DNA from 3 places in the Sulfitobacter sp. 1A13679 genome. Region 2 is predicted to be linked to each of the others. Evidence: riboswitches for the same ligand, from Rfam matches in the RefSeq annotation. Region 2 holds a riboswitch; each other region holds the start of a gene.
What was found. Region 2 has a riboswitch for thiamine pyrophosphate ahead of thiB (thiamine ABC transporter substrate binding subunit). Riboswitches for the same ligand answer to the same signal wherever they lie in the genome.
Positions count from the first base shown of each region.

Region 1 (7,244 bases), on a different contig from region 2:
GGAGAAAGACACTCATCTGCGCCAAATCTTGCAACGTGCGGCGCGAGCGCCTTTCCTGTAGGGCTTTTCGCGTTTGCTGCGGTGCAGGAAAGATCTTGACCAATTTCCGGAGATTTTGGGCGGTTGCGGCGAGCAGGAATTCGTCATTTGCACCGCATGGGCCACGTAATCAGAGCCTTCCGAGGCCGAGGGTGCGCTTGAGATGCGTGAAGAGCATCTCGACCTTCTTCCGGAGCTACCTTCTAGGCAGCCACGGAATGTCCTATTGCGCAGCCAGACAAGTCGAGATGTTTGTTCCGCCCTCATAGCCCGGCCTCTCGGTGCGCTCAATGGCTGATGGTCTGCGTCGGGAAATGGTGCCGGACCTTCTGACCGATTTTATCGGAATTGGTTGCAGGGGCGTCTAAAATCTGTTTCTTACTGTTTCAGTCAAGTTACTCCAAACTGGAACAGGACCCTGATATGACCTTCTGCAAAACATCGACTGCCGCCGCCGCGCTGATGTCGCTGGCACTACCCGCGCTGGCCGATGGCGAGTTGAACCTCTACTCCGCCCGTCACTATGACACCGATGAGCGCCTTTACTCCGACTTTACCGAAGCAACTGGCATCACCATTAACCGCATCGAAGGCAAGGCCGACGAACTGCTGGCCCGTATGGAAGCCGAGGGTGCCAACTCCCCCGCCGACTTGCTGCTGACCGTCGACACCAGCCGCCTCAAGCGCGCCAAAGACATGGGCCTGCTGCAAGCGGTGGAGAGCGACACGCTTGAAGAGCGCATTCCCGGCAATCTGCAAGACGACGACAACCAGTGGTTCGGCCTGTCGCAGCGCGCGCGGATCATCTTCTTTAACAAAGAGACGCTGGACACCCCACCCGCGACTTACATGGACCTCGCCGATCCTGCCTACAAAGGTCAGGTCTGCATCCGGTCCTCGACCAACACCTACAACCAGACTCTGTTGGCTGCCATCGTGACGCACGAGGGTGAAGAAGCCGCGACCGAATGGGCACAGGGCGTGGTCGACAACATGGCGCGCGCACCGCAGGGCGGTGACACCGACCAGCTGCGCGGCATCGTCTCGGGTGAATGCGACATCGCGGTATCCAACAGCTACTATTTCGCCCGCGCGATCCGCACCGATGTGGACGGCGTGAGTGCCGATATCGACAAGATCGGCCTGATCTGGCCGGACCAAGAAGGCAACGGCGCGCATATGAACCTCTCCGGCGGCGGCGTGGCCAAGAACGCGCCGAACCGTGAGAATGCTGTGAAGTTCCTTGAGTATCTCGCCTCTGATCAGGCGCAGGTCTATTTCTCGGCCGGTAACGATGAGTTCCCGACGGTGGAAGGCGTTGAACTGGCTGATAGCGTAAAGCAGTTGGGTGAGTTCAAAGCCGACGAGGTGAACCTGTCGGACGTGGCCGAGAACATCGGCACCGCGCAGAAAATCTTTGACACGGTTGGCTGGGAATAAGACTTCACATCAAGTAACGCAGAAGGCGGGCTTTCGAGCCCGCCTTTTATTTTAGCTTCGATCATCGCCGATCCCGGTACCGTAAAGGGCGCGACCCGAGCCGCTCGGCCATCTAGCTGACCGTCGCTAGGATGAAAAACCTGCGCTACATAGTTCCGCTTGAACTCGTCCTAAACCGATTGTGCGGCTGAATCCGCGCTTCTACTCGGTTCCCAAATTGCCAAGTAAGTATCTACAAAATCTAAGGACACCTCATTCATCGTCAATTCGATCCACCAGATCCCGGAACTATTGTCACGTTAACTCGCCGACATTTCAAGGTGGCATGCCGAACGTTGATCAAGGGGCTGAATAACCGCGCAGAGAACAGCCATTTGCCTTTCCGAAAGCGAGAGCTTGCAAACTCGGCGAGTTAACGTGACAACACACTTCGGCCGCCCGTCAGAGGCGCCCCACGACGCCAACCATCCGTAAAAGTACCAAAGATCGGAGCGGATATCGGCCAATCAAATGCCTTCAGCAATGGCTTCGCCACTGACGGTACCTTATCGGCTGCCCTTGCTCTTCTGAAATCTATTAGATACGTACATCTTACGCAGGGGAGTCCCAACTGAGGGACTGAGAGGCGACTGACAGCAAGGCTGTAGTGTCGCGACCCTTTGAACCTGACCCAGTTGATACTGGCGTAGGAAGCATTGGTCGCCCCTCCCGAACTGGGTGCGTGGCCAGACAGGGGCATGCGCCCGTTTCCAAGCCAAAAATCGTCTGTGTCTTTTTGAGTTATCAACTTGAGGAGCACGCCATGAATATTCCGAATCCTAAAGTCACAACAGGTGAATTGCCTGCATCGCGCAAAATCTATGTGAAAGGCAGTCTATATCCCGAAATTCGTGTGCCCCTGCGCGAGATTTCGGTTCACCCGACCGCAGGTGAACCGCCGCTGCCAGTCTATGACAGTTCTGGTCCATATACCGATTCAAACCATCTGACCGACATCAGACATGGCTTGCCCGTTTTGCGCCGAAACTGGATCATCAGACGCGGCGACGTCGAATCCTATCAGGGGCGGAACACGCAGGACGCTGATAATGGCTTTGTGCAGGGTGATCGCTTGACACCTGAATTTCCGGTGCAACAGCAACCCTATCGTGCAAAAGAGGGCAAGGCGGTAACGCAACTGGCCTATGCCCGGGCAGGTATTGTCACGCCCGAAATGGAGTTTGTGGCCATTCGCGAAAACCAGTTGCGTGAAGCGGTATCTGCGCCGCGCGATGGCAATGACTTTGGCGCAAACATTCCAGACTATGTAACGCCCGAGTTTGTGCGAGGTGAAATCGCCGCCGGCCGGGCGATTATTCCCGCCAATATCAACCACCCAGAGATTGAACCGATGATTATCGGTCGCAATTTTCTAGTGAAGATCAATGCCAATATGGGCACGTCTGCCGTCACATCTTCGATGGAAGAAGAAGTGGACAAGCTTGTCTGGGCAATCCGCTGGGGGGCCGATACGGTCATGGACCTTTCGACCGGTCGCAACATCCATAACACGCGCGAATGGATTATCCGGAACAGCCCTGTGCCCATTGGGACCGTGCCAATTTATCAAGCGCTGGAAAAGGTTAACGGAATTGCCGAGGATCTCACATGGGAGGTCTTCCGCGACACATTGATTGAACAGGCCGAACAGGGGGTGGATTACTTCACCATTCATGCGGGCGTGCGTTTGCATATGGTGCCAATGACGGTGAACCGAGTGACGGGGATTGTGTCGCGCGGGGGGGCTATCATGGCAAAATGGTGCCTGCATCACCACAAGGAAAGCTTTCTGTACGAGAATTTCGACGAGATTTGCGATATCTGCCGCGCCTATGATGTATCGTTCAGTCTTGGCGATGGCCTGCGCCCGGGGTCGGTTGCAGACGCCAATGACGAAGCGCAATTTGCTGAGCTCGAAACATTGGGCGAGTTGACGAAGGTCGCTTGGGCCAAGGATTGTCAGGTGATGATTGAAGGGCCGGGCCACGTGGCCATGCACAAGATCAAGGAAAACATGGACAAGCAGCTTGAGTGCTGCCACGAGGCGCCGTTCTACACACTTGGACCACTAACGACCGATATTGCGCCGGGGTATGATCATATCACCTCTGGTATCGGCGCTGCGATGATTGGTTGGTTCGGATGTGCAATGCTGTGTTACGTGACCCCAAAAGAGCATCTTGGCCTGCCAGACCGTGACGATGTCAAAATTGGCGTTGTCACCTACAAAATCGCCGCTCACGCTGCCGATTTGGCCAAAGGGCTGCCCGGTGCACAACGGCGCGACGATGCCTTGTCCCGCGCCCGGTTTGAGTTCCGTTGGGAGGATCAATTCAACCTTTCGCTGGACCCGGAAACCGCGCGTGACTTTCATGATCAAACGCTGCCGAAAGAGGCGCATAAGGTGGCACATTTCTGTTCGATGTGCGGGCCGAAATTCTGCTCCATGCGGATCAGCCATGACATCCGGGCCGAAGCGCACAAAGATGGGATGGAGGCAATGGCTCAAAAGTTCCGCAACGGCGGCAACCTATACATGCCGGTTGATGTGTCTGACGAGTGATAATAACCGCGGGGCAGTCTTGCCGGGCTGGTCTCTGCCATTGAGCTGGCGCGACATGGAGCAGACGTGCGGTTTTTGAGCTCGGCGACAATCGGGGGTCGCGCAGCCTTGCGCGCTTTGCGGGCGGTATGTTGGCGCCTTGGTGCGAAAGCGCAGCGGTTGAACAGCAGGTTATCAAGCTTGGGACAAGGGCGGCGGATTCACGGTCACAGATTACGCTTGTCACGCGGCGCGGAACTCGTGTGCTCGCCCCGCCGCGCGATCGGGGAAAACTTACACGAATTGCCAGGGTGTTGTCACGTTAACGGGCCCGAGGTTACTGGTCCATTGATCTGGGCGTAGGCCGTTTCGATGCAGAGATTGGGGCTTTATGGCGATCGAGTAGCGCTTTCGTCATCTTGGCGTCTCCGAAGACCGATGGCCACTCAGCGAAGTCGAGGTTCGTCACGATGATGGACGTGCGCTCGTAAAGACGACTGACGAGGTAGTACAGCAGCTGGCCGCCGGTCTGTGCGAAGAGGATATAGCCGAATCAGTCGAGGACCAGGAAGCCGAGGCGGCACAAGCGAACCGCAGCTTCCCACGCTCACCGGGAGGCGCGAGGTAAGGCGAAGTGACGCCTTCAGATCATGCTTTTGCTTGGGTTTAGGAGTTTTCGGGTAGGAGATCGAACTCAATCCAAAAGGTTGAGCCCTTTCCTTCAACCGACTTGAACTCGATCTTTCCGCCCAGCAAATCAATCAACTGCTTTGTGATGCTCAAACCCAGGCCGCTGCTCTGAGTGGTGCCCGTGGTGCCCGGATTGACCTGGTGAAAGGGGGTAAAGATCGCATTTTGTCGGTCTATCGGTATTCCTATGCCATGGTCGGTGACCTCTATCCGCACCTTCTGGTCAATTTTTTTCAGGTTTATTTCCACGACATCGCCTGAAGACGTAAACTTTGTAGCGTTTGAAATCAGATTGGCCAGAATCTGACTGACGCGGGCGCTGTCCGTCAGAGCTTTCATCTCCTCGTCCGGTGTGTTCACGCGATAGCTGACGTTGTGTTTGTCACCGTAAGCTTGGCACCCTTCGACAGCTGAAGACACGACTGTATTGAGATCGACAGGTTTGCGTTCCACTTTCACTTTACCCTCTGTCAAAGCCTGCGCGTCCAAAATGTCATTGACCAGCGCCAAGAGCCGATCTCCATTGCGAGATGCGACATCAAGTAGCTTGAGCGCGGCTTCATCCTTCATCGTATCTGCAACTCGGCTTTTCAATAAAGCCAGGCCACCGATGATGGAGGTCAGAGGCGTCCTTAGCTCGTGACTGACGATGCTCATGAAATTCATTTTCATGCGGGCAGCGGATGAAGCTTCCTCAGCAAGATGGCGCATCTCTTGTTCAGCATGCTCGGCGGTTCTTAACTCCAGCATGAGTAAAAGAATGAAGATCCCCAGAAGCCCCAGAATGGTGGCGCTGAGATAGGCCACGGTATGAGACAGAGTGAGGAGAGCCGCCCTAAACTCCGCCATGGCTTCGGATTTTTCTTGCGCGACGGTTAGTAAAAATTCCCGGATAGAGAGATCAAAGCCTTCCAGTGCAAGGAGAATACTTTCCGCTCTTTCGCTGCGTTCTTCGCCAGTAAGACGATCGGTGTTGAGATCTTTGATCGCAGGCTCCAGACGCTTGAAGGTTGCCTCAAGCTCCGGCACCACGTCGGCATTGATTTGGAAGGTTGCGATAAGCTTCGGAAGCTCTCCCTTCTGAAGGATATTAATCCGGCTCCAGGCGATGTCAAATCGCATGGCCACATCGACCGCTGACTTATACCCGAGAGCATACTCGCCGAGGGCATTCTCGAGTCGTAGCAATTCAAACTGCAATTGCGAGGCAACCCACAGAGGGTCACTCTGCTCAGCAGTTTGAATATTCTGGACTCCGTCGTCCAGCTTGGAAAGCACGATAATCCCAAAAATCACTGCGCCGATAAACAATAGCAGGAGCAGGCCGCGGATAAATTTCCTGTAAGGAATTAGTCGACGGAGATGCTCTTGAGCTGCCATACCAACCTATCATTGTAGATCTCGTCATGAAGTTCCGGATTGCCGTCCATCGGGTAGATAACCCAAATCGGTCCCTTGTCACGAACTGACATTGTCTCACCGTTCAATAAGACCGCCAGAATGACGTCATACTCAAACGCGTCCGCAGCTGGCACTTTCGATGAGAAATCGTTGAGCGCGACCATTTTCAGGGTCGCACCTCGCGCAACATCCATCCCTTCAAGAACTGATCGCAGGGCCGGTCCTTGAAAGGTGGTCGCTTCGTCAACGTAGTCATTTTTCGTCACAACGGTCGTCTGCGGCATCGCGAGGATTTCTTCGAGCGTGAAGCTCTCCGTTCTATCCGGCGTCGTAACAGTTAGGATGTCCTGCGCGTAGCCCAAGGTTGGAGCTGCAAGTAGCAAGGCAAGCAGGCCGGTGAGGAAAGTTCTTTTAATTCGCATCATTCAAGCCCTGATTGTGTTGCGCGGTAGAGCCTTTCCTAATGTGATTTCATGTCAATATTTTGTCGACCCGATCAAAATATCTGAACCTCGATCATCAGTGAGGATGGTCAATTTGCGTTGGTCGATTTAGCGCCCCATTCTGGGCCATAAAATTCCATTATCCTCAGCGGATTAGCGCCCATGATATCGCGTCATTTTAGCAGATTTTCGCATCTTTTTCGGGGTTCCGTGGACCTTCTGCGCGACAAACGTAACTAAAGGATCATCGGACACAAATCGGAGAAAATATCATGGTTAAATCGCTTAAAACTTTCGTTCTAACGACCACATTGACTGCCCTAACTGCTGTTCCCCTTGCGACGGGCTTCGTCTTGTCGAGTAGCGATGTGGCTCATGCTCAGGGAAATGGTGGCGGCAACGGTGGCGGAAATGGTGGCGGCAACGGCGGCGGTGAAGGTTCTCCCGGGGCTGAGGGAACAACTGGCAATCCTGGCAATGATCAGGACGTTGGCCGCGCAGGCGAGGCACCTGACGGTGATGAAGATGGATGGGGCGAAGGGGGCCGCGGAAAATCTGACGCAGTCATCGACGATCAGACTGTAGAAGAACCTGAAGAAGACGAAATCGTCGAAGAGCCGGACGAAGAGGAGTCGCTGGACGAGCCCGAA
Region 1 covers NZ_JBIFFO010000032.1:833-8,076, forward strand. The annotation lists partial or broken gene ACGYLA_RS18360 (IS5/IS1182 family transposase) at 77-232, opposite strand; gene ACGYLA_RS18365 (Fe(3+) ABC transporter substrate-binding protein) at 463-1,479, shown strand; TPP riboswitch at 2,067-2,188, shown strand; gene thiC (phosphomethylpyrimidine synthase ThiC) at 2,282-4,081, shown strand; partial or broken gene ACGYLA_RS18375 (ATP-binding protein) at 4,455-4,655, opposite strand; gene ACGYLA_RS18380 (sensor histidine kinase KdpD) at 4,727-6,130, opposite strand; gene ACGYLA_RS18385 (molybdopterin-dependent oxidoreductase) at 6,100-6,576, opposite strand; gene ACGYLA_RS18390 (hypothetical protein) at 6,867-7,244, shown strand, end outside.
Region 1: linked by a shared signal. The riboswitch ahead of thiC (phosphomethylpyrimidine synthase ThiC) and the one ahead of thiB (thiamine ABC transporter substrate binding subunit) in region 2 are both predicted to bind thiamine pyrophosphate.

Region 2 (7,244 bases):
CGCGCCAGCTTGCGCCGATGAATGCGTTGCCGAACCACGATCTGGCGGTGAAACGTCTGGTCGAAGGGCTGCCCTCGGATCAGGATATCTTTTACCGCTTCACCGCCGCCGATCTGAGCGACATCAACGCCACCTCCGAGCCGATCATCGGCCAGTTCCGCACCGCGCCCACCGCGCGCCGCGACGTGCGCTTTGCTTGGTCCGGTGACACCGCCGGTCAGGGCTGGGGCATCGACGATGAGGGCATGCGCACCTATGCGACCATGGCCAAACACCGCCCCGACTTCTTCCTGCATTCCGGTGACACCATCTATGCCGATGGCCCGCTTGAGGATGAGGTGCAGCTTGACGATGGCGCGATGTGGAAGAACACCACCATCATCGACGAGAAGCGCAAGGTGGCCGAGACGCTGGACGAATACCGCGGCCAGTGGAAATACAACCTGATGGACGCCCATGTGCGTGAGATGAACGCCCATGTGCCGACCTTCATGCAATGGGACGACCATGAAGTCGTGAACAACTGGTCCTCCTCGCGCAGCCTGATGGAAGACGACCGCTATAGCGAGAAGTCGATCCATGTCCTCGCCGCGCGCGCTTCGCAGGCCTTCCATGAGATGACCCCGCTGCGCATCACTCCTGCCGAGCCGGGCCGGGTCTATCGCAAGATCAACTACGGTCCGATGCTGGATGTCTTCTTCCTCGACCTGCGCAGCTACCGGGGGCCGAACAGCGAGAACATGCAGACCGAGATGTCGCAGGCCACCGATATCCTCGGGGCCGAGCAGATGGCATGGCTCAAGCGGGAGCTGACCAATTCGGCGGCCACGTGGAAGGTCATCGCCTGCGACATGCCCATCGGTCTGGTCGTCGGCGGCGGGGCCGAGGCGGTTGCCAATGGCGACAATGGTGCCACCAAGGGCCGCGAGCAAGAGATTGCAGGGCTGCTGCGTTTCATCAAGACCGCGCAGGTCGACAACGTGGTCTGGTTCACGGCGGATGTGCATTACACCGCCGCGCATTACTACAATCCCGACAAGGCGCAGTTTCAGGACTTTGACCCGTTTTGGGAGTTCGTCTCGGGCCCGCTGCACGCGGGCACCTTTGGTCCGAACGAGTTGGACGGTACCTTTGGCCCCGAGTTGAAATACGTCAAAGCACCGGAAGAGGGTCAGGTGAACCTGCCGCCTTCTGCTGGTCTGCAATTCTTTGGGTTGGTCGATATCGACGCCAAGACCCAGCAGATGAAAGTGCGCCTGATGGACCGTGCCGATACGGAGCTTTATTCGGTGACGCTCGACCCTAAAGGGGCGGCGATCTAAGCGCCCTCCGCTTGGCACAGTGAGAGGATCGCCCGGATGCGGGCGATCCTTTTCGTTTCAGTAGTCGACGCCGCGCTGTGCTTTGATGCCCGCTTTGAACGGGTGTTTAACCTCGGACATTTCGGTCACCAGATCGGCATAGTCGCAAAGCTCGGGCCGGGCGTCGCGGCCTGTCAGCACCACGGCGGTGCGCTTGTCGCGGGCGTCGAGCCCGGCGATCACATCTTCGATCTTGAGGTATTCATAGCGGATGGCGATGTTGATCTCATCCATCACCACAAGGTCATAGTCGCCGCTCTCCATCATCTCGCGCGCCTTGCCGAATGCGGCCTCGGCGGCGGCGATGTCGCGGTTGCGGTCTTGGGTGTCCCAAGTGAACCCTTCGCCCATCGTGTGCCATGTCACCTCATCCAGCCGTTCAAAGAACAATCGTTCGCCGGTTTTCCATTTGCCCTTGATGAACTGTACCACGCCGACGCGCTGCTTCCAGCCAAGCGCGCGCACCACGACGCCGAAGGCGGAAGAGGATTTGCCCTTGCCCGGGCCGGTATGGACCAGCACCAGACCCTTGTCCGGGTCTTGCAACTCGGCCACCTTGGCGCGCTGTTCGGCCTGACGCTGCTGCATCTTTTCCTTGTGATCTTTCGGATCCGCGTCGCTCATCGGTCATCTCCTCTATCCGGTTTCGGGGCACCATAGGGAGAGGACCGGTCAGGCGAAAGCCCGCATTCGATCACGCCTTGGGATCGGTGACAGACCGCGCCTTGCCGCGCTCCATCCCCAACTGCCGCTCACGCCAGATCACCAGCGCGCCTGCGCTGATCACCAGCGCCGCGCCCGCCAGCATCATCATCGTGGGCAGTTCGGCAAAGAAGACATAGCCCAGCAAAATGGCGAAAAGCATCGAGGTGTAATCATAGGGTGCGAGCATTGAGGCCGAGCCGAAGCGGTAAGCCGAGGTGATCAGGATCTGCGCCACCCCGCCGATCAACCCGGCGAGAACCAGAAGACCAAAGGTTTGCAGATCGGGCATGACCCAGCCGAAGGGCAGGGTGAAAAGCGCCAGAATCGACGCGGTGGCCGAGAAATAGAACACGATGGCTGCGGTGTCTTCGCTTTGCACCAACTGGCGAATGTGGATCTGCACAAGGCTGCGCACCATGGTCGCCATCAGGATCAGCAGCGCGCCGATGGTGGCCGTCTGCTCCATCGTGCCGATGCTGGTGAAGCGCGGCCAGAGGATGATCATTACGCCCACCAGCCCAATCGCCACGGCACTCACGCGGATCAGCCGGATTTTCTCGCCCAGCAACACGGCAGCGAGGATGACGGTGAAAATCGGTGTGGCAAAGCCGATGGCCGTGACCTCGGGCAGGGGCAGCAGGCCGAGGCCGGTAAAGGTCAGCCCCATCGCCGTGGTGCCGAAGAGCCCGCGCCAGACATGGCCCATCGGGTTTTGCGTCTTTAGCCCGCTTTTCAGTTTGCCGCGCTGCGCCAGCCAGATCAGGATCACTGGAATGGCAAAGAAAGACCGGAAAAAGACCGACTCCCCGGCGGGAACCTCATCGGCCAGCGATTTGATGATCGCGGACATGCAGGTGAAAAGCAGGATCGCCGTGATTTTCAGTCCGACACCAAGGGCGGGGCGGGCGGAGAAATCATCGACTTTCATGCTTTGATCCTCACGCCTCGGGGCCAATTATGCCGCGGTTCTGGCCAATCTGTCCGCGATGCAGCAGCAGGTGATCCAGCAGCACGCAGGCCATCATCGCCTCGCCCACCGGCACTGCGCGGATGCCGACGCAGGGATCGTGGCGGCCCTTGGTGATGATCTCGGTCTCTTCGCCCTGTTTCGTGATCGTGCGCCGCGTGGTCAGGATGCTGGAGGTCGGCTTCACCGCGAAACGCAGCACCACATCCTGCCCGGTGCTGATCCCGCCCAAGATGCCGCCCGCATGGTTCGAGGAATATTCCGGCCCATCGGGCCCCATGGTGATCTCATCGGCGTTCAATTCGCCCGTCAGCATCGCCGCCGACATGCCCTCGCCGATCTCCACACCTTTGACGGCATTGATGCTCATCATCGCGGCGGCCAGATCGGTGTCGAGCTTACCATAGACCGGCGCGCCGAGGCCCGCGGGCACGCCGCGCGCCGTCACCTCGATGATCGCGCCGACGCTGCTGCCCGATTTGCGCAGCCCGTCGAGGTAGTCGGCCCAGTCCGCCGCTGCTTTGGCATCCGGCACCCAAAAGGGGTTTTGGTCGATCTGGTCCCAGTCAAAGGCATCGCGGTCGATCTTATGCGGCCCCATCTGCACCATGTAGCTGGTGATCTGAAGCTCCGGCGCCAGCGCCTTGATCGCCTCACGCGCCAGACCGCCCGCCGCCACCCGCGCGGCGGTCTCCCGGGCCGAGGAACGGCCACCCCCGCGATAGTCGCGGATGCCGTATTTCTGGAAATAGGTGATGTCGGCGTGGCCGGGGCGGAACTTGTCCTTGATGTCGCCGTAGTCTTTGGAGCGTTGATCGGTGTTCTCGATCATCAGCTGCACGGGCGTGCCGGTGGTGACCCCTTCGAAGGTGCCCGACAGGATCCGGACCTCATCCGCCTCACGCCGCTGCGTGGTGTATTTGTTCTGGCCCGGTTTGCGCTTGTCGAGCCACTGCTGGATCATGCCTTCGTCAATCGGCACGCCGGGTGGGCAGCCGTCGATGGTCGCCCCAAGGGCGGGCCCGTGGCTCTCGCCCCATGTGGTGACCCGGTAAAGATGGCCAAAGCTGTTGATCGACATGGGCGGACCTCCTGTTGTCAAACCCTTAGCCGGGGCAGCGCCCTGCCTCAAGGGGATTTGCCTTGCCAATTGTGCAGGTCCGATCTACCCCTGACGCTACCTCGGGGGGCCTTTGGGCTGAGATGTGCATGCTGTGCGGACCCGTTGAACCTGAACCGGTTAACACCGGCGGAGGGAAGGTCAGGACAGACATCCACCTTTTACCTTTCGCCGCAAAAGGAGGATGCGATGAAGTATCTTACACTTGCTGCGGGCGTCATGGGCGCATCAGCCGCATGGGCCGAGACGCCTGAATTGACGGTCTATACCTACGACAGTTTCGTCACCGAATGGGGGCCGGGCCCGGCCATCGAAGAGGGGTTCGAGGCCGACTGCGGCTGCGATCTGAAATTCGTCGGCATGGGCGACGGTGCGGCCTTGCTGGCGCGGCTCAAGCTGGAAGGCGCGCGGTCTGACGCGGATATCGTGCTGGGACTGGACACCAGCCTCGTCGCCGCCGCGAAAGAGACCGATCTGTTCGCGCCGAGCGGTTTGCAGGCCGACTATGACCTGCCGATCACTTGGGAAGACGAGGTCTTCGTGCCCTATGACTGGGGCTACTTCGCCTTTGTCCACGGCACCGATCTGGGCGCGCCGGGTAATTTCAAAGCGCTGGCCGAAAGCGATCTGAAAATCGTGATCCAAGACCCGCGCTCTTCGACGCCCGGCTTGGGGCTGCTGATGTGGGTCAAAGCGGCCTATGGAGACGCCGCGCCGGAGGTTTGGGCGGGGCTGGCCGACAATGTCGTGACCGTGACCAAAGGGTGGTCCGAAGCCTACGGCCTCTTCCTCGAAGGCGAGGCTGACATGGTGCTGAGCTACACCACCTCTCCGGCCTATCACCTGATCGCGGAGGAGGACGACAGCAAGACCGCGGCGCTGTTCGACGAGGGCCATTACATGCAGATCGAAGTGGCGGGGAAGCTTGCCGGGTCGGATCAGCCGGAACTGGCGGATCGGTTCTTGCAATACCTCGTCTCTGATGCCGCGCAATCGGTGCTGCCGACGACCAACTGGATGTATCCCGCGGTCACGCCCGAAGGCGGGCTGCCCGCAGGGTTCGAGGGCATGATCCAGCCCGACAAGGCGCTGTTGGTGCCGAACGGCGAGGTCCCCGCGCTCCGGGAGGAGGCTTTGGACGAATGGCTGACCGCGCTGTCGCGTTAAGCGGCAAAACGGGGCTTTTCGCCGCCGCGCTGGTGGCGGGGCTGATCCTTGCCGCTTTGGTCGCCGTCTTCGCGGCGGCGGATGTGGGCGCAGGGCTTGGCCCGGCGGATTGGGCGGCGGTGCGGTTTACCGCGACACAGGCGGTTTGGTCGGCGGTGCTTTCGGTGCTGCTGGCCGTGCCGGTGGCGCGGGCACTGGCGCGGCGGCGGTTTTGGGGGCGCGGCGCGCTGATCACGCTGCTGGGCGCGCCCTTCATTCTGCCGGTGATCGTGGCGGTGCTGGGGCTGCTGACGGTCTTTGGCCGGTCGGGGGTACTGAACCAATTTGGCGCGGCTCTGGGCCTGCCGCCGGTGTCGATCTACGGGCTGCATGGCGTGGTTCTGGCGCATGTCTTCTTTAACCTGCCGCTGGCGACGCGGCTTTTGCTGCAAGGCTGGCAGAGCATCCCTTCTGAGCGGTTTCGGCTTGCTGGGCAGCTGCAGATGACGCCGCGTGCGTTGTTTCTGGCGCTGGAATGGCCGATGCTGCGGCAGGTGCTGCCCGGCGTGGCGGCGCTGATTTTCGTGATTTGCCTGACCAGTTTCGCCGTGGCGCTGACGCTGGGCGGTGGGCCGCGGGCGACGACGATTGAATTGGCGATCTATCAGGCCTTTCGGTTTGACTTTGATCTGGGGCGTGCCGCGCTTCTGTCCGTGGTGCAGCTTGTTCTGGCTGGCGCAGCGGCGGTGGCGGCGCTTTGGCTGATCCCGCCGATCAGCTTGGGCGGCGGGTTGGACCGCCCCCTGCGCCGCTGGGATGCGCGGGGGGGCGTGCAGCGGGCGTTGGACGGGTTGGTGATCGCGCTCGCCGCGCTGTTTTTGCTGCTGCCGCTGGGCGCCGTGGTGCTGCGCGGGCTGGCGGGGATCGCGGAACTGCCTGCCTCGGTCTGGCAGGCCACCGGGAATAGCATTCTGGTGGCGGGGTTGAGTGTGGCGGTGCTGGCCCTGCTGGCGCTGCCGATGGCAGGCTGGATCGCCACCCGGCGGCGCGGCGGGGTGGAGGCGATTGGCCTGATGGGGCTTGCGGCCTCTCCGCTGATGATTGGCACGGGGTGGTTCATCCTGATCAACCCTGTGCTCGACCCGGCACGGCTGAGCCTGCCGGTCACCGCCTTGGTCAACGCGCTGATGGCGCTGCCCTTCGTGCTGCGCATTCTGGTGCCGCGCCTGCGCGAGACCTTGCAGGATTATGGCCCCCTGACCCAAACCCTCGGCATGACAGGTTGGGCGCTGTGGCGGCTGCTGGTCCTGCCGCGTCTGCGCCCGCAATTGGGCTTTGCCGCCGGGCTGACGGGGGCGCTGTCGGTGGGGGATCTCGGCGTGATCGCGCTTTTCGCCGATCAGGAACGTGCGACGCTGCCCTTGCAGATGTATCGTCTGATGGGCGCCTACCGGATGGAGGCCGCGGCGGGCGCAGCGCTGCTTTTGCTGGTCTTGGCGCTGGCGGTGTTTTTCATCTGCGACAAATGGGGGCGCTGGCATGCTGACGCTTGAAGACATGCGCATTGAGCGGGGCGAGTTCTCCCTCGTGGCCGATATGACACTGGCGCAGGGGCGCAACTACGCGGTGATCGGCCCCTCCGGGTCGGGCAAGTCGACCCTGCTGGCGGCAATCTGTGGGTTCGTGCCGGTGGCGGCGGGGCGGTTGTTGCGGGAGGGGGAGGAGATCACGGATCAACATCCCGGCCAGCGCGGCATGACGATGCTGTTTCAGGACAACAACCTATTCCCGCATCTCACCGTGCGGCAGAACGTCGGCCTTGGCCTGCGCCCCGACCTGCGGCTGAAAGCGGCGGATCGAGAGGCGGTCGATGCCGCCCTCGCGCGGGTGGGGCTCAGCGATCACGCCGCCAAACGCCCCGGCGCGCTGTCGGGCGGGCAGCAAA
Region 2 covers NZ_JBIFFO010000003.1:178,480-185,723, forward strand. The annotation lists gene ACGYLA_RS04030 (alkaline phosphatase D family protein) at 1-1,322, shown strand, start outside; gene cobO (cob(I)yrinic acid a,c-diamide adenosyltransferase) at 1,380-1,985, opposite strand; gene ACGYLA_RS04040 (DMT family transporter) at 2,056-2,994, opposite strand; gene aroC (chorismate synthase) at 3,005-4,114, opposite strand; TPP riboswitch at 4,207-4,308, shown strand; gene thiB (thiamine ABC transporter substrate binding subunit) at 4,343-5,320, shown strand; gene ACGYLA_RS04055 (thiamine/thiamine pyrophosphate ABC transporter permease ThiP) at 5,296-6,852, shown strand; gene ACGYLA_RS04060 (ATP-binding cassette domain-containing protein) at 6,839-7,244, shown strand, end outside.

Region 3 (7,244 bases), on a different contig from region 2:
CGGCCTTCATGGCCTTCGATTTCCATTTGGTTCAGTTCGAAATTGCGGAAGGCGCCGATCACCCCGTCGACTTGTCCCGACATTAGCGCGGGCGAGATTGACCAGCCGATGTTGATTTGCTCGACCTCGGCAGGCGCCACGCCATTGTGGCTCAGCATCGCATCCAGCAGCATCTCTTGCACGCCGGCCACGGCGAAACCCACCTTTCGGCCCTTCAGGTCCGCCATCTCCTGCACCGGCCCGTCGGCGCGGACCACGAGGCAGGTGAGCGGGGTTTCGACCAGCGTGCCCACACGGCGCAGGTCCAACCCCTCGCGCTGGGCGAGATGCAGTTCCGGTTGATAGGAGACCGCAAGATCGACCCGGCCCGCCGCCACCATGCGCGGCGGCTCATTCGGGTCGGCGGGGGAGACGAGTTCGACCTCCAGCCCCGCATCGGTGAAATAGCCCTTTTCCTGCGCTAGAATGATCGGCCCGTGATCGGGGTTCACGAACCAGTCGAGCATGACGGTCATCTTGTCTTGGGCCAAGGCCGGGGCCGCGATCAGCGTCAGGGCAAGGGGGGCGAGGATGTTTTTCACGAAGGGTCTCCAATATATCGTTTATGCGGGAAAAGGGTCAGGCGCCCGGGAGGGCGAGCAGGGCGATCTCGCCCGGCCAGCGGGGGCGGAGGGTGTTGGCCGCGTGATGCGCGCGTAGGCCGGTGCGGCAGGCAAGCACGATGCGGGGTGCATCGGCTGGCAACGGCAAGTCCGGCAGCGCCTCGGGCGGGACATGGCGCGCTTGGGGTGAGAAAGGCGTGGGCGCTTCGGCGCGCAGGTCGATGACCATATCGCGCGGGGTGATCTGGCTTTCGGCGATGAAACCCGCGGCGCGCGCAGTCTCGGGCGCGCTGTCGAAACGAAAGCCCGACATGCGCCATTGCGCGGCGTCCCAGATCAAGAGTTGCCCCAGCGGGGAGGGCGTGAGACCCAGCAGGACCGAGAGCGCCATCTGCGCCTGTGCCGCGCCGATCATCCCGACCACGGGCCCCAAGACCCCCGCCGTGTCACATGTCGCTGCCGTCTGGGGCAGGTCAGGGAAAACAGCGCGGAGCGAGGGGGCACCCCCGCAGAAACCGCCGGCATAGCCCGACAGCCCAAGGGCCGAGGCTGAAATTAGCGGTTTGCCCTGCGCGCGGGCTTCGTCCGACAGGGTCAGGCTGGCGGCGAAAGTGTCGGCGCAGTCGAGCGCAATATCGCAGTCCGCCAGCAGGGCGGGCGCATTGGCGGGGGTGAGCCATTCGGCACGCGGGATAAGCGTCACCTCGGGGTTCAGCGCCGCCATCGCCTCGGCGGCGGCACGAACCTTGGGCCTGCCGATACCGTCCATCCGGTAGAGCGGTTGGCGGTGCAGATTGCTCAAGGCCACCTGATCGCCGTCCACCAATGTGATCCGCCCGACACCGGCCCCGACAAGATATTGCAGCACAGGCATCGCCAGCGCTCCGGCCCCGACGACCAGCACATGCGCCGCCTTGAGCCGCGCTTGCCCCTCGGCACCGACCTGCGGCAGAACCGTCTGGCGGACATAGCGGCTCATGCCGTCACCTCGAGCCATTCGCGCATCCGCGCTTCGGGGTCTGCGTTCAGCGTGATATCCGTGACCGCCGCCACCGTATCGGCCCCGGCGGCAAAGGCCCCCGGCGCGCGGGCGACAGACATGCCGCCAATGGCGCAAAGCGGGATATCCCCGATCCGCGCCTTCCATTCCGTCAAACGGTCGAGGCCCTGTTCGGTCCATTTCAGCTTTTTCAGAATGGTCGGATAGACGGGGCCGAGGGCGATGTAATCGGGGGCGAGGGCCAGCGCGCGGTCAAGCTCGGCATGGTCATGGGTCGACAGGCCCAGTTTCAGCCCGGCGGCGCGGATCGCGGGGATGTCGGCACTGTCCAAATCCTCTTGCCCCAGATGCAGCCAATCGGCCCCCAGTTCAATCGCCAGTTGCCAGTGGTCATTCACCACCAGCAGTGCGCCGTGCTGGCGGCAGAGGTTGAGCGCGGTGATGATCTCGGCCCGCAGCACCTCTTCGGGCGCGTCCTTGACGCGCAGTTGCACCAGCTTCACGCCCAGGGGCACGGCCCGCGCGACCCATGCGGCACTATCGAAGACGGGGTAGAAACGCGGCAAGCTCATAGCCAAGCCTTTCCGATCACGGGGGTGGAGGGCACGGCCATGTCGCGCTGGCCCATGGGGCCGGAGGCGGCGGCAAGCGCGCCCGCGCGGCAGGCCAGTGCAAAGGCTTCGGCCATGGCGGCGGGGTCTGCGGCCTCGGCCACGGCGGTGTTCAGCAGTACCGCGTCGAACCCCATCTCCAACGCCTGTGCCGCATGGCTGGGCAGGCCGAGACCTGCATCGATCACCATCGCCACATCGGGAAAGGCCGCCCGCAGGCTGCGCAGCCCGTGCAGGTTGTTCAGCCCCAGCCCCGAGCCAATCGGCGCGCCCCATGGCATCAGCACCCGGCAGCCCGCATCGACCAGCCGCGCGGCCAGCACCTGATCCTCGGTGGTATAGGGGAAGACCTCGAACCCATCGGCGCAGAGCGCCTCGGCAGCCTCGACCAGCCCGAAGGGGTCAGGTTGCAGCGTGTCGGCATGGCCGATGACCTCGAGCTTGATCCAATTGGTGCCGAAATACTCCCGCGCCATCTGCGCCGTGGTGATCGCCTCGCGCGCCGAATGGCAGCCGGCGGTGTTGGGCAGCAGATGCACGCCCAAGCCGCGCACCATGTCCCAAAACGCCTGTCCCGCGCCTTGTTCGCGGCGCAGCGAAACCGTGGCGACCGGCGCGGCGCTTTGGCGAAAGGCGGCCTCCATCACCGCGGGCGAGGGGTAGCGCGCGGTGCCCAGCATCAGCGGCAGGGGCAGGGTGGTGCCGTAGAAATCGCGCATCACTCAGCCCCCCTGCATGGCGCTGAGCACTTCGAGCCGGTCGCCGTCGCTCAGCATGGTCTCGCCCCGCGCGCCTGCGGGAACGAAACTGCCGTTGAGGGCGGTGGCGACTTTTGCCTCGCCCCAGCCCAGCTCTGCCAATGCCGCGTCAAGCTGGGAGGCCGCGACCTCACGCGTCTCGCCGTTCACTTCAATCTTCACGGAATAAATCCCCCGTTGTCGCTGTTGCCAGAAAGCCCGCGGCCTGTTCGGCCAAGGCGGGCGCCATGAGAAAGCCGTGCCGGAACAATCCGTTCAGATGCAGCACCGCCCCGCGCTGTACGATGCCGGGCAGGTTGTCGGCGAAAGCCGGGCGCAGGTCGGCGCCCATCTCGATGATCTCGCCCTCGGCAAAGCGCGGGTCGAGCGCATAGGCGGCTGAGAGCAGTTCCAGCGCCGAGCGGGCGGTCATGCCGCTGCGGCTGGCGCTTTCGATCTGGGTCGCGCCCAGCATGTAGATGCCTTGCCCGCGCGGCACGACGTAAAGCGGGTGGCGCGGGTGCAGCAGGCGGATCGGGCGGGTGAGGGTGACATCAGGGGCGCGCAGCAGGATCATCTCGCCGCGCACGGCACGCAAACCGGGCAGAGCGTCGCGGGCCACCATGCCGCGGCAGTCGATCACCGGGCCTGTGACCTCCGAAGGGGTGAGGGCCGTGGTCTCAACCGTCACGCCCTCGGCGGCCAGCGCATGGGTCAGGTCTTGCAGCGCTTGGCGCGGGTTCAGATGCGCTTCCTCGGCAAAGAACAACCCGCGGCGATGGCGCCCGGCGAGGTCCGGCTCACAGGCCGCGATGGCTTCGGCGTCGCAGTCGCTGTGGCCTTCGGTGCGGGCGGCGAAACGCTGCAATTCCGCGCGGTCCCGCTCGGGGGCGAGGACCAGCGTGCCCCGATGGGTGACTTCCGTGATCTCCCCCCATAGCGCCGCGGCACGCCGCCCATGGGTCACCACAGCAGGCTCGCTCAGCGCGCCTTCGCAAAAGGGGGCGAGCATGCCGCCCGCCCACCACGAACAGCCATGCGGCCCGGGTGGGCCTTTGCGGTCGACGAGCCGGGCCCGCAGCCCCTGCGCCAGACAGGCCCGCGCGGCCCAAAGCCCTGCCACGCCCGCGCCGATGATGGTGACATCACTCATGGGGCCAAACGCCGTGAAAATGATGGACCGGCCCGTGGCCATGGCCGATGTTGAGGGCGTCCGCCGCGGCAATGGCGCGTTGCAGATAGCTATGGGCGGCCTCCACCGCCTGCGGCAGCGGCTGGCCCCGCGCCAGACCGGCGGCAATGGCGGCAGAGAGCGTGCAGCCGGTGCCGTGGGTGTTCGCCGTCTGCTGGCGGGGCGCGGAAAGGCGGAGGGTGTCGGCCTCGGAAATCAGCAGATCGACGCAGGTCTCGCCCTTGCCATGGCCGCCCTTCATCAGCACCGCGCGGGGGCCGAGCGACAGCAGCGCGCGGCCCTGCACGAGCATGGTGGCCTCGTCGGTGGCTTCTTCTGTGTCCAGCAGCCGTGCGGCCTCGGGCAGGTTCGGTGTCAGCACATGGGCGCGGGGCAGCATCCGGTCGCGCAGGGTTTCCACCGCTTCGGCAGAGAGCAGCGCATCGCCGGATTTCGCCACCATCACCGGGTCGAGCACAACGGGCGCGGGGCAGTCTGCCAACCCCTCGGCCACGGCGGAGATCGTGGCCGGGTCGCCCAACATGCCGATCTTAACCGCGCCGATGGCCAGATCGTCAAAGACCGCCGCCATCTGCGCGCGGATCATCGCAGGAGCGATCATGGCGACCGCGGTGACGGCGCGGGTGTTCTGGGCGGTTACGGCGGTGAGCACGCTGGCCCCATAGACGCCAAGCGCGCTAAAGGTCTTGAGATCGGCCTGAATCCCCGCTCCGCCGCCGCTGTCGGAGCCCGCAATCGTCAGTGCTTGAAACGCCATTCGGCCCCCCATTCGTTAGATGGGTCGAGGGCATGGAGATACGGGGTAAACGAGCGCCCAGATGGGGCTGATGCTTGCTTCCGTTCCCTACGCCGGTACGACCCGGATCAGGTTCGATGGGTCGGTTTTCACCTCTCAGCCTTGCGGCACCCCAACGGATTTCCGGCAGGCTAGCGAGGGGCGTTCATAGGGTCAACAGGGGATCGTTTATTTATTGGTTTGCGTTTTATATCATTTAGTTGCGGCGCGTATCTCATGCATTGCATGAGGATTTGTTAATGAAAATCCCGCGATTTGGGGATCACCTTGGCATCGCGCGGGTGGCCGTGCATGGCCACCTGACCGGGCAGCGGATGGGTCGGGTGATCGCCGCGCGTCGTGATGCCGGGCATCGGTGCCTCCGACAGCGCCGCCAGCCGGTCAGAGCGGTTCTCAAGCCGCTCGGCCACCACGTGTATCACCCGCCCGTCGGTCTGCACGCGCCCCTCCACGACCAGAAGCCGCGACGACATGATCGTGGGGCGGTAGAGCTTGAACATGTTTGGCCAGATCACGAGGTTGGCGACGCCAAACTCATCCTCCAGCGTGATGAAACAGACCCCCTTGGCGCTGCCGGGTTTCTGGCGCACCAGCACCAGCCCCGCCAGCTTTACCCGCCGCCCGTGGCCCATGCGCGAAAGGTCCCGGGCCGAGGAGAACCCCTGCGCGGCGAGGCTCCCGCGGTAGAAGGACATCGGATGCGCCTTCAGCGACAGGCGCAGCGTCTGGTAATCGGCGACCACCTGCTCGGCCTTCGGCATCACCGGCAGATGCACCTCCGGCTCCGGGCCGCGGGCCGAGGCTTCGACATGGTCGAAGATCGGCAAGGCGGGCGCGTCGCGCAGCCCTTGGGCCTGCCAGAGCGCTTGGCGCCGGTCGATCCCCATGCTGCGCATCGTGTCGGCGGCGGCAAGCTGGCGGATCGCCTTGGCATCGAGGCCTGCGCGGGTCTTGAGATCTTCGACATCCGCGTAAGGCGCGTCGCGCCGGTCCATGATCCGCGCGCCGGCCTTTTCCTGCAGCCCGTCTACCATGCGCAGCCCCAGCCGCAGGGCGAAACCGTCCCCACAAGGCTCCAGCGTGCAGTTCCAGTCCGAGAGGTTCACGTCGACATCGCGCACCTCGACCTGATGCTCGCGGGCGTCGCGCACGATCTGCGCCGGCGCGTAGAAGCCCATCGGCTGCGAGTTCAAGAGCGCGCAGGCAAAGGCCGCCGGGTAGTGGCATTTCATCCAACTTGAGACATAGACCAGCTTGGCGAAGCTTGCGGCATGGCTCTCGGGAAAGCCGTATTCGCCGAAGCCCTTGATCTGGTCGAAACAGCGCTGCGCGAAGACCGGATCGTAGCCGCGTTTGGTCATGCGGCCCACCATCTTGTCCTGCAGCTTCTCGATCGTCCCGCGCGAGCGGAAGGTGGCCATGGCCTTGCGCAGCTCGTTGGCCTCGGCGGGGGAGAACCGCGCCGCGTCGATGGAGATTTTCATCGCCTGTTCCTGAAAGATCGGCACGCCCAGCGTCCGGCTGAGGATGCTGAACAACTCGTCCTGCGGATAGGCCGGGCCGGGGGCGGGGTAGACGACGCTCTCCAACCCCTGACGGCGGCGCAGGTAGGGGTGGACCATGTCGCCCTGAATGGGGCCGGGGCGGACGATGGCGACTTCGATCACCAGATCATAGAAGACGCGGGGGCGCAGTTTTGGCAGCATGGCCATCTGCGCGCGGCTTTCCACCTGAAAGACACCAAGGCTGTCGCCGCGGCAGAGCATGTCGTAGGTCGGTCGCCCCGTGGCGTCGTCCTCGTGATCCTCCACCGGCACCGTGGCCAGTTCCAGCGGGCGGTCGTAATGCGCCTCGATCAGGTCGAAGCACTTGGCGATGCAGGTCAGCATGCCGAGCGCGAGGATATCGACCTTGAAGATCTGCAAAGCGTCGATGTCGTCCTTGTCCCATTCGATGAAACTGCGCTCGGGCATGGCGCCGTTGCCGATGGGCACGATCTCGGTCAGGGGGCGTTCGGTCAGAATGAAGCCGCCGACGTGCTGGCTCAGGTGCCGCGGCATGCCGATCATCTGGGAGGCGAGTTTCAGCACCATGCGCAGGTAGGGGTCCGACAGGTCCAGCCCCGCCTCGCGGGCGCGGGCATCATCCATCTCACCCTCGAAACTGCCCCAGACGGTGCCGGCGAGTTTCGAGGTCACGTCTTCGGAAAGCCCCATCGCCTTGCCGACCTCGCGGATGGCCGAGCGCGGGCGGTAGTGGATCACCGTGGCGCAGAGCCCGGCGCGGTGGCGGCCGTATTTGCCGTA
Region 3 covers NZ_JBIFFO010000015.1:98,676-105,919, forward strand. The annotation lists gene ACGYLA_RS13105 (ABC transporter substrate-binding protein) at 1-581, opposite strand, end outside; gene ACGYLA_RS13110 (ThiF family adenylyltransferase) at 619-1,581, opposite strand; gene ACGYLA_RS13115 (thiamine phosphate synthase) at 1,578-2,174, opposite strand; gene ACGYLA_RS13120 (thiazole synthase) at 2,171-2,932, opposite strand; gene thiS (sulfur carrier protein ThiS) at 2,936-3,133, opposite strand; gene ACGYLA_RS13130 (FAD-dependent oxidoreductase) at 3,123-4,103, opposite strand; gene thiD (bifunctional hydroxymethylpyrimidine kinase/phosphomethylpyrimidine kinase) at 4,096-4,899, opposite strand; TPP riboswitch at 4,967-5,063, opposite strand; gene ACGYLA_RS13140 (error-prone DNA polymerase) at 5,175-7,244, opposite strand, start outside.
Region 3: linked by a shared signal. The riboswitch ahead of thiD (bifunctional hydroxymethylpyrimidine kinase/phosphomethylpyrimidine kinase) and the one ahead of thiB (thiamine ABC transporter substrate binding subunit) in region 2 are both predicted to bind thiamine pyrophosphate.